Caballeronia sp. LZ062: one gene and its partner. The protein of the gene in region 1 interacts with the protein of each later gene in a pairwise test. Links are inferred from orthologs where the notes say so. Each region holds a gene or a part of one and is shown in the gene's direction. Other genes may lie near its edges.

The links.
Region 2: the proteins of recJ (region 1) and P9239_RS17675 interact in binary tests that used the Escherichia coli proteins (3 or more experiments, as listed by UniProt). The link is inferred for Caballeronia sp. LZ062 from one-to-one orthologs.

The regions. Positions count from the first base shown.
Region 1 is NZ_JARTWB010000002.1:742,956-749,404, reverse strand. What follows is about bases 2,822-5,763. They hold recJ (single-stranded-DNA-specific exonuclease RecJ), read left to right. Parts: upstream 2,822-3,413; coding sequence 3,414-5,114; downstream 5,115-5,763. Other genes in these bases: P9239_RS09530 (regulator), read left to right, coding at 2,822-3,401. In the rest of the region: P9239_RS09545 (TatD family hydrolase), read right to left, coding at 1-86; lipoprotein-releasing ABC transporter ATP-binding protein LolD, read right to left, coding at 111-824; P9239_RS09535 (lipoprotein-releasing ABC transporter permease subunit), read right to left, coding at 817-2,070; more of P9239_RS09530, read left to right, coding at 2,286-2,821. UniProt on the Escherichia coli protein: Single-stranded-DNA-specific exonuclease.
Region 2 is NZ_JARTWB010000002.1:2,480,169-2,486,862, forward strand. What follows is about bases 1,916-5,102. They hold P9239_RS17675 (DNA topoisomerase III), read left to right. Parts: upstream 1,916-2,241; coding sequence 2,242-4,902; downstream 4,903-5,102. Other genes in these bases: P9239_RS17670 (thioredoxin family protein), read left to right, coding at 1,916-2,073; P9239_RS17680 (LysR family transcriptional regulator), read right to left, coding at 4,989-5,102. Also shown: def (peptide deformylase), read right to left, coding at 1-208; DNA-processing protein DprA, read left to right, coding at 407-1,624; more of P9239_RS17670, read left to right, coding at 1,696-1,915; more of P9239_RS17680, read right to left, coding at 5,103-6,086; P9239_RS17685 (phosphoenolpyruvate carboxykinase (GTP)), read right to left, coding at 6,284-6,694.

The DNA.
Region 1 (6,449 bases):
GCTGCATCGACCGCCGCGCGGGCCACCGCGTCGCGGTCCGCGTCGAACTCGGAGGCATCGAGATGACAGTGCGTGTCGATCCACATGGCGTCCTCCGAGGCGCGCGCCGCTTAGACGGGCACCGGCGGCTCTTCGTGCAGCACGCCGTCGCGCAGACGCATGATGCGGTCGCAGCGCGCGGCGAGATCGGGATCGTGCGTGACGATCACGAAGCTCGTCTCGAGCGTCTGCGACAACTCCAGCATCAGGTTGAACACCGTATCCGCCGTGCCGCCGTCGAGGTTGCCGGTCGGTTCGTCGGCGAGCACGCACGCGGGCCGCGTGACGAGCGCCCGTGCAATCGCCACGCGTTGCCGCTCGCCGCCCGACAGCGCGCCCGGCCGATGCTTCGCGCGATGCGCGATGCCGACGCGTTCCAGCATGGCCATCGCTTCCTTGCGCGCCGCGTCTTCGCTCATGCGGCGAATGCGCAGCGGCATCGCGACGTTATCCAGCGCGGTGAATTCAGGCAGCAAATGATGAAACTGATACACGAAACCGAGCGCGCGATTACGCAGTTCGTTGCGCTCTTTCTCTTTTAGCTCGGTGAACGGCTTGCCGAGCAGCGACACTTTGCCCGCGCTCGGCTCGTCGAGGCCGCCGAGCACGTGCAGCAGCGTGCTCTTGCCGGAACCGGACGCGCCGACGATCGCGAGCTTTTCGCCGCGATAGATTTCGAGCTGCGCGTTGTCGAGTACCCGCACGCTTGCGCCGCCCTGCTCGAACGCCTTAGAAATCGCCGACGCCTGCAGCACGACATTATTTGCCGGAATCAGGTCACTCATAGCGCAGCGCCTCCGCCGGACGAACCTTCGCGCCGCGCCAGCTCGGATAGAGCGTCGCGAGCGACGACAACAAAAACGCGATGACGCCGATCTTCATGACATCGCCCGGCACGAGTTCGGACGGCAACTCGCTGATGAAGTACACCGAAGGCGGCAGGAACTGCACGCCGAGCACATGCTCGATCATCGGCACGAGCCACGGAATGCTCCACGCAATCACGCAGCCGAGCGACACGCCGAGCGCCGTGCCGATAAAGCCGATGGTCACGCCCTGCACCACGAATATCTTCATGATCGAGCCGGGCTGCGCGCCGAGCGTGCGCAAGATGGCGATATCGGCCTGCTTGTCGGTGACGGTCATCACGAGCGACGACACCAGATTGAACGCCGCCACCGCGATGATCAGCGTGAGAATGATGAACATCATGCGTTTTTCGATCTGCACGGCGGAGAACCACGTCTTGTTCTGCTGCGTCCAGTCGCGGATATAGAGGTCGCCGGAGAGCGTGTGCGACAGTTGCCGCGCGACATCGGGCGCGCGCTGCATGTCCTTCAGACGCAGACGCACGCCGGTCGGCGCGGGAAGGCGAAAGAGCGCTTGCGCGTCGCGGATCGAAATGAGCGCGAGCGTCGAATCGTATTCGTAGTGGCCGGACTCGAAGATGCCGACGACCGTGAACTGCTTCAGGCGCGGCATCATGCCCGCGGGCGTGATGGTGCCTTCGGGCGCGACGAGCGTGATCTTGTCGCCGGTCATCACGCCGAGGTTCGTTGCGAGATCGCCGCCAAGCACGATGCCGAATTCGCCGGGAACCAAGTCCGCGAGCTTGCCCGCGCGCATTTCCTTGCCGATATCCGACACTTCCGGCTCGAGCGACGGCTCCACGCCGCGCAGCGCGACGCCGCTCACCGCGCCTTGCCGCGTCAAGAGCGCCTGCGCTTCGACGTAGGGCGCCGCGCCGGTCACTTCGGGATTGCGCTTGGCTTCCTGCGCGGTCAACTGCCAATTGGGCATGGACCCCGTCGGCGAGAAGATTTCGACATGCGCGAGCACCGAGAGCATGCGGTCGCGCACTTCCTTCTGGAAGCCGTTCATGACCGACAGCACGACGATCAGCGCGGCGACGCCGAGCGCGATGCCCGCCATCGACACGAGCGCGATGAATGAGATGAAGCCGTTGCCTGTGGTGCGTTTGCTGGCGCGCGTGTAGCGCCAGCCAATCTGCCATTCGTACGGAAGTTTCAAGCGAATCCTTTTTCTGCTGTTGCTGCGTTGCTATCTTGGCCGGCGTGAAGGCGTGAATCGCCCCGATTTGACAGCGCATGACCGGGCCGTGCGCCTTGCGCCGCGAAATTTGCGAAAGTTTGCCACACATGGGGTCGGCGTCGTAACAAGCGCGGGTCTTGCAGCGCCTTGCGCATCGTGCCCCCCGCCGATGACGCGTCGCGCTTTGCCCTACAATGCCGACCATCATGCCCCTTGCCGACCTTCACCTTCTGCTGCCGTTCGCCCTGCCCTCGGCGGCCGACGCCGCGACTGCGCTGCACGGACTGGACAGCGCGGCGCTTGACCGACTGCTTGCCCGCGCGACGCTCGAAGAACGCGTGATCGGCGAAGACTTCCAGCGTACGCTGCCGCATGAGCGCTGGATCGCGCAACGCTTCGGCATCGTTTCGCCGAACGCGGGCCAACGTTATGCCGACGACGCCCCGCTCGCGCCCTTCATGCTCCTTGCCGATGGCGGCGATCCCGGCGCGTCCGGTTCTGGAGACGCCGCGCTGTGGGCGTGCATCGAGCCGGTTCACGTGCGCATCGCGCACGATCATCTCGTGCTGATCGATCCCGCCACGCTCGGCGTGCGCACCGAGGAAGCGCGCGCGCTGCTGGACACCGCACGGCCGGTCATCGAAGACTTGGGCCTAGCGTTGCAGGCGCCGACGCCGCTGCGCTGGTACGTATCGGGCGATGCGCTCGGCGCGCTCGCGGGCGCGTCGCCGTTGCGCGCGGCGGGACGCAACATCGAAATCTGGCTGCCGCACGAAGCCCGGACCGGCGATCGCTCGCGCCCGTGGATGAAGCTGCAGAACGAAGTGCAGATGGCGTGGTTCGAACATCCGCTGAACGTCGAGCGCGAATCGCGCGGACTTCCGCCCATCAATTCGATCTGGCTGCACGCACAAGGCGCGATGCGCCCGGTCACGCGCCCGTTCGCCGCCGTGATGTCCGATGCCGCCGCCACGCGCGGCCTCGCGCTCGCTTCGGGCGTGAAGCCGTCTACGCCGCCGGAGTCGTATGCAGCGCTTCCGAAAGACGGCGGCGAAGGCGCGACGCTCGTCGAACTCGACCCGTTTTCCGCGCCGTTCATCGAGCAGGACTGGGCGCGCTGGAACGCGGCGCTGAAGGCGCTCGAAGATGCGTGGTTCGCGCCGGCGCTCGATGCGCTATCGAGCGGTTCGCTCAAGCGCCTGCGTCTCACGCTGTGCGGCGATACGGGCTCGGTCACGCTGTCGGTCACGCGCGGCGATTTGCGCAAATTCTGGCGCCGCCGCCCTATCGCGGCGCTTCTCATCGAATAAGGCTCTTCCCGCATGACGCGAATCGTTACCCGCGCCTCGTCCCCCGCCGATGCCGAAGCCCTTATGCGCCATGGCCTGCATCCCGTGATCGCGCGGCTCTATGCGGCGCGAGGCGTCACGTCGCCGGACGAAGTGGAAACCGAGTTGAAGCGCCTGCACGCGCCCATCGGCCTGAAGGGTTGCGACGACGCTGCCGCCGTGCTCGCCGATGCGCTCGCGGCCGGCAAGCGCATGCTCGTCGTCGCGGATTACGACTGCGACGGCGCGACCGCGTGCGCGGTTGCCGTGCGCGGCCTGCGCATGTTCGGCGCGACCATCGACTATCTGGTGCCGAACCGCTTCGAATACGGCTACGGGCTGACGCCCGAGATTGTCGAACTGGCCGCGCGCTCGCCGCTCGGCGTGCCGGATCTGCTGATTACCGTCGATAACGGCATCGCGAGCGTCGAAGGCGTCGCGGCGGCCAACGCGCTCGGCATCGATGTCGTCGTGACCGACCATCACCTGCCGGGCGACGAACTGCCCGCCGCACGCGCCATCGTCAATCCGAACCAGCCGGGCTGCGGCTTTCCGAGCAAATGTATCGCGGGCGTCGGCGTGATGTTCTACGTGCTGCTCGCGCTGCGTGCCGAGCTGCGCCGGCGCGGCGCTTACGAGAGCACGCCGGAGCCGCGTCTGGACGGCCTGCTCGATCTCGTTGCGCTCGGCACCGTGGCCGATGTCGTGAAGCTCGACTGCAACAACCGGATTCTCGTCGCGCAGGGTTTGAAGCGGATTCGCGCAGGCCGCATGCAGCCGGGCATCGCCGCTCTGTTCCGCGCGGCCGGCCGCGATGCGCGCGCCGCGTCGGGCTTCGATCTCGGCTTCGCGCTCGGGCCGCGCCTGAACGCGGCGGGACGGCTCTCGGACATGTCGCTCGGCATCGAATGCTTGACGACCGACGACATCGGCCGCGCATGGGAACTCGGGCAACAGCTCGACGCGATGAACCGCGAGCGGCGCGAAATCGAAGCCGGCATGCAACAGCAGGCGCTCGCCGAACTGCAATCGTTCGATGCGGGCGAGCGCGCGACCCTCACGCTCTACGACGCGAGCTGGCATCAGGGCGTGATCGGCATCGTCGCCGGGCGGCTGAAGGAGCGCTTTCACCGGCCGTCGTTCACGTTCGCGCACGCCGACGACGCCGGCACGCTCTCAAAAGGCTCCGGACGCTCGATTCCCGGCTTCCATTTGCGCGATGCCGTCGATCTCATCAGCAAGCGCGAGCCCGGTCTCATCCACAAGTTCGGCGGCCACGCAATGGCGGCGGGCCTCACGCTCGCCACCGCCGACATTCCGCGCTTCACGGACGCGTTCGAAGCGATCGGCCGCGAGTGGCTGACCGCCGACGCGCTCTCGCGGACCATCGAGACGGACGGCGAACTGGAGGACGCGTATTTCACGCCGCAATTCATCGAACTGCTCGACGCGGCGGTCTGGGGACAGGGCTTTCCGGCGCCGACGTTTTCGGGGGAATTCGACGTCGCGTCGCAATCGCTCGTGAAGGACAAGCACCTAAAGCTGCAACTCGTGCGCGGCCGCCAGCGTTTCAACGCGATCTGGTTCAATCACGTCGATCCGCTGCCGCCGCGCGCGACTGTCGCGTACCGGCTCGTCAGCGATTCGTGGAACGGCGTGGCGCGCGTGCAGCTGATCGTCGAGCACGCGGCTTGAGGCAGCGTTCGCCGCATTGTCGTGTTCGGCGCGCGTCTTCGCTAATTGGCCGACCGCGCCAATACGATTGCGCGCTTCGAGAGTTGGTCAGCCCGCAGAAAATCGAGTAGACGTTCGTCAACCCGAAAATCGGCGCGACGCCGGAAGACGCGGCGAAGTACATCGTGGCTTAGGCAGCGTTTGCGGCATCGCCATTTCGGCGCGCGTCTTCGTTAATCAGCCCCCGCGCCAGTGCGATTGCGCGCTTCGAGCGTTCGTCAGCCCGCAGAAATCGAAGAGACGTTCGTCAACCTGAGGCGAAGTACATCGTGCCGCTCGACGCCCCGCGCGAAGCGCCTGTGCACGGACGTTCAAGCGCGCAGCGTCCCGTGTCACGGCGTGCGCCAGCGCGGGAAAAGCGCGTCGATCGGCTATAATTTGACCTTTTTACGAAGCCGAAGATCGACAATGGAAGCAGAACGTCTCAACGCGATCGAAAGCCTTCTGGCCGACCTGCGCCGCCGCGCGGGCGAGCTACGGGGGTATCTTTGACTACGACGCCAAGTCCGCGCGCCTAGCCGAAGTCAACAAGGAACTCGAAGACCCGAACGTCTGGAACGACTCGAAGAACGCGCAGGCGCTCGGTCGTGAAAAGAAGCTGCTCGACGGCGTGGTGTCGACGCTTTCCGCCCTCGACAACGATCTGCGCGACGCCGACGAACTCTTCGAGATGGCGCGCGAAGAAGGCGACGAAGACACGCTCGTCGCCTGCGAATCCGACGCCGACGCACTGAAAGCGCGCGTCGAAGACATGGAATTCCGCCGGATGTTTTCGAACCCGGCCGATCCGAACAACTGCTTCATCGACATTCAGGCGGGCGCGGGCGGCACCGAGGCGTGCGACTGGGCGTCCATGCTGCTGCGCCAGTATCTGCGCTACTGCGAGCGCAAGGGTTTCAAGACCGAAGTGCTCGAAGAATCCGAAGGCGACGTCGCCGGCATCAAGAGCGCGACGATCAAGGTCGAAGGCGAGTACGCGTACGGCTATCTGCGCACCGAAACCGGCATTCACCGGCTCGTGCGCAAGTCGCCGTTCGATTCCTCGGGCGGGCGGCACACGTCGTTCTCGTCGGTGTTCGTGTATCCGGAAATCGACGATTCCATCGAGATCGAGATCAATCCCGCCGATATCCGCACGGACACGTATCGCGCATCGGGCGCGGGCGGCCAGCACATCAACAAGACGGACTCCGCCGTGCGTCTCACGCACGCGCCGACCGGCATCGTCGTGCAGTGCCAGAACGACCGCTCGCAGCACCGCAACCGCGCCGAAGCCATGCAGATGCTGAAGGCGCG
Region 2 (6,694 bases), 1.7 Mb from region 1 along the record:
GTTCGTCGTGCGCATCCGACACGTCGATGACGATCACGCGCTCGTGCACGTCCACCTGCGTCGCCGCGAGGCCGACGCCGGGCGCGGCGTACATCGTCTCGGCCATGTCGGCGACGAGCTTGCGGATGCGGTCGTCCACCACGGCGACGGGCTTCGCCACCTTGTTCAGCCGCTTGTCCGGGTAGTTGAGTATCTTGAGCAGAGCCATGATTCGAATTATCTACACGCGCCACGACGCGGTGAAGTCGGCCATTCGGCCAGGTTGCGGAGGCCTTGCGGCGTGCCGAAGATATGCGGGCGAATCCACGGGATTCAACGCCGCCGGCAAGCGGCAGACAGCGTCGCTACGGACCGGCTGCGCGGCCGGGCGACGATTCTTGATTTATACGGGATCAAAAATCTTAACATGACGACCGACACCCTGCCGACCGACCCGGCACTTGCTGAATGCCCTGCGGCCCCGCCCGCATCCGACGACTTTCGCGCCTGGCTGCGGCTTGCGCACGCCAAAGGTCTGCGCCCGCTCGCGCTGCGCACGCTCCTCGGTGCGTTCGGCGGCCCGCTAGAAGTGCTGTCGGAGAGCTACGCCGCGCTCGCCCGCGCCACCGACGAAACCGCCGCGAAAGCCGTGACCGCGCCGCCAGCGGACGTCGAAGGCGCTCCCTTCGATGACTATATTGAATGCGTGCGCGATTGGACGTCCGAGCCCGGCAATCATCTGCTCACGCTCGCCGACGCCGACTATCCGCAGGCGCTCTTGACCATGCCCGATCCGCCGCCCGTGCTCTACGTGAAAGGACGGCTCGACGTGCTTCAGTCACGCGCAGTGGCGATCGTCGGCAGCCGCAACGCGACGCCGCAAGGCGCGGAAGACGCACGGCGCTTTGCGCGGGCGCTTTCCGATGCCGGACTCGCGGTGGTGTCGGGACTCGCGCTCGGCATCGACGCCGCCGCGCATCGCGGCGCGCTCGATGGCGGCGCGGGAACCATCGCCGTCATCGGCACGGGCGCGGATCTCGTCTATCCCGCGCACAACCACACGCTCGCGCACGAAATCGCCCGCGACGGCGCCATCGTGTCCGAGTGGCCGCTCGGCACGCCAGCGCGCTCCGCGAACTTTCCGCAACGCAACCGGCTGATCGCGGGATTGTCGGGCGGCGTGCTGATCGTCGAAGCCGCGATGCGGTCGGGCTCGCTCATCACCGCGCGGCTCGCCGCCGAGATCGGGCGCGATGTGTTCGCCATTCCCGGGTCGATTCACGCGCCGCTGTCGCAGGGCTGTCATCGGCTCATCAAACAGGGCGCAAAGCTCGTCGAAACGCCGGAAGACGTATTGGAAGAGTTCGGCTTTCCGGCCGCTCAAGCGCCCGCACCGGGTCGACGCGGCAAGCCGCGAGCACCGAGCGCCTCGTGGGCATCCGCCCGCCTGCCCGCCGACGCGCCGACTGGCGACGCCGAGCGCGTGCTCGCCGCGCTCGGCCACTCGCCGGCGACGCTTGAAATTCTGGCCGAGCGCACCGATCTCGACGGCGCGGCGCTTCAGGGCGCGCTGCTTCAGCTCGAACTCGCGGGGCTGGCGGCGGCGCTGCCGGGCGGCCGGTACGGGGCGCTCGAACGCTCCTGACCCCGCCTCGTGCTACATTCGCGAGAATTGCGCTGCACGGCGTTGCCATAAGAAAGGATCGTCTCAACCTCATGTCCGCGTTCAACCTCGATACCGACGCCGAACAAATCGCCGAACGCCTCGCCGTGCCGGGCACGCTGTTCGTCGCGTGCCTGTGCGCGGAATGGTGCGGGACGTGCCGCGAGTATCGCGAAGCTTTCGACAGACTGGCCGACGCGCATCCGGACATCTGCTTCGCGTGGATCGACATCGAAAATCAGGCGGACCGCTTCGATGACCTGGACGTGGAGAACTTCCCGACCGTTTTGATCGAAGATTCGGTCACGACCCGATTTTTCGGCACAGTGCTGCCGCAGGTCGCAATCGTCGAGCGCATGCTCACCGACCTCACCGCCCTGCCCGACATGACCGGCGCGCCCAAGCTGCGCCCGGCGCTTGCTATAGCGTAGACAAATGGATCGGCGGCACCCGGTTGCGTCTTCCGAAACGCACCCGGACGCCGGTTCGGCGGGCGTCGTAATCGAAACCGCGACGCGCACGGCGCAAACCGTGTGCTATAAAGCGGTCGTTAAAGCGGTCCAAACGGGGCCGCTGCCAGTCCCCAACCATATTGAGTCATGTCCAAAGCCCTGATCATCGCTGAGAAGCCTTCCGTCGCGAACGACATCGCGCGCGCGCTGGGCGGCTTCACGAAGCATGACGAGTACTACGAGAGCGACGACTACGTGCTCTCGTCCGCGGTCGGCCACTTGCTGGAAATCGCCGCGCCGGAGGAATACGACGTCAAGCGCGGCAAATGGAGCTTCGCGAATCTGCCGGTGATTCCGCCGCATTTCGATCTGAATCCCATCGCGAAGAGCGAGTCGCGGCTGAAGGTGCTGACCAAGCTGCTGAAGCGCAAGGACATTGACCGGCTCATCAACGCATGCGACGCGGGGCGCGAGGGCGAGCTGATTTTCCGCCTGATCGCGCAGCACGCGAAAGCGAAGCAGCCGATCCAGCGCCTGTGGCTTCAGTCGATGACGCCCGCCGCCATCCGCGAAGGCTTCGCGAACCTGCGCAGCGACGCCGACATGCAGCCGCTCGCCGACGCCGCGCGTTGCCGTTCGGAAGCGGACTGGCTCGTCGGCATCAACGGCACGCGTGCGATGACTGCCTTCAACAGCAAGGGCGGCGGTTTCTTTCTGACGACCGTCGGTCGCGTTCAGACGCCAACCTTGTCGATCGTCGTCGAACGCGAGGAAAAAATACGCCGTTTCGTGCCGCGCGACTATTGGGAAGTGCGCGCGGAGTTCATCGCGGCAAAGGGTCTCTACGAAGGCCGCTGGTTCGACCCGAAGTTCAAGCGCGTCGAGAACGATCCGGAACAGCGCGATTCGCGCCTCTGGAGTCTCGCGGCGGCGGAATCGGTCGTCGCGGCGTGCCGCGGCAAGACCGGCACGGTGACGGAAGAGTCGAAGCCGTCCACGCAGATGTCGCCGCTCCTCTTCGATCTGACGAGCCTTCAGCGCGAAGCCAACAGCCGCTTCGGCTTCTCGGCGAAGAACACGCTCGGGCTCGCGCAGGCGCTGTACGAAAAGCACAAGGTGCTGACGTATCCGCGTACCGATTCGCGCGCGCTGCCGGAAGATTATCTGGGCACGGTCAAGGAAACGCTGACCATGCTCAAGGAAAGCAACAACTACCTGCCGTATGCCAAGCAAGTGCTCGACAAGGGCTGGGTGAAGCCGAACAAGCGCATCTTCGACAACTCGAAGATTAGCGACCACTTCGCCATCATTCCGACGCTGCAAGCGCCCAAAGCGCTGTCCGAGCCCGAGCAGAAGCTGTATGACCTCGTCGTGAAGCGCTTTCTGTCGGTGTTCTTCCCGGCGGCCGAGTATCTCGTCACCACGCGCATCACCGAAGTCTCGGGACATCACTTCAAGACCGAGGGCAAGGTGCTCGTCGAGCCGGGCTGGCTGCAGGTCTACGGCCGCGAAGCCGCGGGCGAGGAAGGCAATCTCGTGCCGGTGCAAAAGGGCGAAACGGTTGACGTCGAAAAGGTCGAGGCGCACGGCCTCGTGACCAAGCCGCCCGCACGCTACAACGAGGCGTCGCTGCTGTCGGCGATGGAAGGCGCGGGCAAGCTCGTCGAAGACGAGGAACTGCGCGAGGCGATGGCCGCAAAGGGCCTCGGCACCCCGGCCACGCGCGCCGCCATCATCGAAGGCCTGCTCGGCGAAAAGTACATGGTGCGTGAGGGCCGCGAACTGATTCCGACCGCCAAGGCGTTCCAGTTGATGACGCTTTTGCGCGGCCTAGGCGTCGAAGAACTGACCGCGCCCGAGCTGACCGGCGAGTGGGAACACAAGCTCTCGCAGATGGAGCGCGGCAACCTGCATCGCGACGCGTTCATGCAGGAAATCGCGCGCATGACGCAGACCATCGTGAAGCGCGCGAAGGAGTACGACTCCGACACGATCCCCGGCGACTACGCGACGCTCGAAACACCGTGCCCGAATTGCGGCGCACAGGTGAAAGAGAACTACCGGCGCTTTGCCTGCACGAAGTGCGAGTTCTCGATCTCGAAGATACCGGGCGGGCGTCAGTTCGAGATTCCGGAAGTCGAGGAATTGCTGCGCGAAAAGACCATCGGTCCGCTGTCTGGTTTTCGCAGCAAGATGGGTCGCCCGTTCTCGGCCATTCTGAAGCTCGCGCTCGACGACGAAATCAAGAACTTCAAGCTGGAATTCGATTTCGGTCAGGACACCGGCGGCGAAGACGGCGAACCGCCCGATTTCTCGGAGCAGACGCCCGTCGGCGCGTGCCCGAAATGTCAGTCGCGGGTGTTCGAGCACGGCATGAGCTTCGTGTGCGAAAACTCGGTCGCGAATCCAAAGACGTGCGATTTCCGCTCGGGCAAGGTCATCCTGCAGCAGGAAATCACGCGGGAGCAGATGGAAAAGCTGCTGAACGAAGGCCGCACCGACTTGCTGACGAACTTCAAGTCGTCGCGGACCGGGCGCAACTTCAAGGCGTATCTGGTCAAGCAACCGGACGGCAAGATCGGCTTCGAGTTCGAGAAAAAAGAAGCCAAGCCGGGCGCGAAGACCGCGGCGGCGAAGCGCGGCGCAACCGCAGACGCGCAGAACGACAGCGCGGACGAAGGCGATAGCGACGTCGCCGTAGCCGCCAAGACCACGCGGGCGAAAGCGGCGACGAAGACCGTCGCGGCCAAGAAAGCCCCGGCGAAGAAAGCGGCCGCGAAGAAGACGGCGGCGCGCAAGGCGAGTTGATTCGCCGCGCCGGCTAGAAGCAAAAAAGCCCGCGAAGTGATTCGCGGGCTTTTTTTCGTTTGGTGAGCGCAAGACGCGCGCAGCGATCAGAACGGCGACGCCGCCGGCAGGCGCCCTCGCGGTCGCGAAGGCTTTGCCAGCTTCGGGCCGAGTTCACCGTCCATCGAGCGGGAACGCGGCGCGGGCGGCGGCGCTTTCGGTTCATCATCGTGGGCGTAGTGGGCTTCCGCGCTGCTCGCGGCCGCCGGCTTACCGATGCCGTCGCGAATCCATTGCTCGCCGAGCTGGTGATTCGGCGTCTGGCTGAAGTGCTCGACGAGGTGATCGATGAACGTGCGCACCTTCGCGGGCAAGTGCCGCCGGCTCGGATAGGCGACGTTGATTTCCACTTGAGGCAACTGGTAGTCGCCGAGCAGCCGCACGAGCTGATTGCGGTTCATGTCGTTGCCGATCAGATAGCTAGGCAGAATCGCGATGCCCATGCCGAGCAGCGCGAACTGCCGCAGCATCTCCGTATTGTTCGCGATGATCACGTTCTGCGGGCGCACGCGCACTTCGCCGTCCGGACCCGTGAACACGCGCTCGTCGCCCCAGTATTCGGACGGCAGGCTCAGGCACGGGTGCTCCAGCAGATGTTCCGGGCGCGTCGGCGTGCCGTGCTTTTCGAGGTAATCAGGCGTCGCGCAGACGGTCATGCAGCCGGTGGTCAGGCGGCGCGTGACGACGCTCGCACTCTTCACCTGCCGCGCAATGACGATTCCGACATCGAACCCTTCCTCGACGAGATCCACTTGGCGGTCCACCAGCGTCACATCGGGCAGGACCTTGGGATAACGCTGCGCGTAAGTCTGCAAGACGGGCGCGAGATTGTGCAGGCCGAACACGACCGGCGCGACGATACGCAGCGAACCGAGCGGCTCGTGATTGCGCGCCACCACCATCTGTTCGACGTCTTCTAGTTCATCGAGAATCTGGCGCGCCCGCTCGAGATACACCTGACCGGATTCGGTGAGGGAAAGACTGCGCGTCGTGCGGTTGAGCAAGCGCGTGCCGAGACGACTTTCGAGATCGGCGACGTGGCGCGTCGCTACCGCGTTCGAGATATCCATCGCGCTAGCGGCCCGGGCAAAACTGCCAAGATCGGCCACGCGGACGAACACCTTCATCGACTGCAAATGATCCATGGGACAACTCCTGCCGCCACGCGGCTATAAATTCTGCTGCAAGGCAATTCAGAATTATCCTAGGACTCGAAGATTCGTGCAGAAGTTGCGGACGCGCTGTGGTTTTTGGAAAAAATCGTTGTGGAAACGGCTTCGTCGGAGAAGATGACCGTTCGGTCATCTTCCACTGCGAAAGCCGCGGTGCTACGCAATAGCGATCAGGCAGCCAGCCGCTTTTCCATGTCCGCCTTGGCTTCCGGCAAAGCGTCGGGCAACCCGTGTTGCAGCTTCGCGAACAACTCGTCGTGCAGCGTGAGTTCGTCGCGCCACGCGCTGTCGTTCACCGAGATCACTTGCTCGAACTGCTCGCGCGAGAAATCGAGCCCGCCCCAGTCGATGTCTTCATAGCGCGGCGAGATGCCGAACGCGTGTTCCTCGCCGTTCGCCGTGCCCTCGATGCGCCCGACCATCCAGTTCAGCACGCGCATGTTCTCGCCGAAGCCCGGCCACACGAACTTGCCGTCCTCGCCCTTGCGGAACCAGTTGACGCAGAAGAACTTCGGCGGCTTGGCGTTTTGCGCCTCCAGGCGCTCGCCCATCTTCAGCCAGTGGCCGAAGTAGTCGCTCAT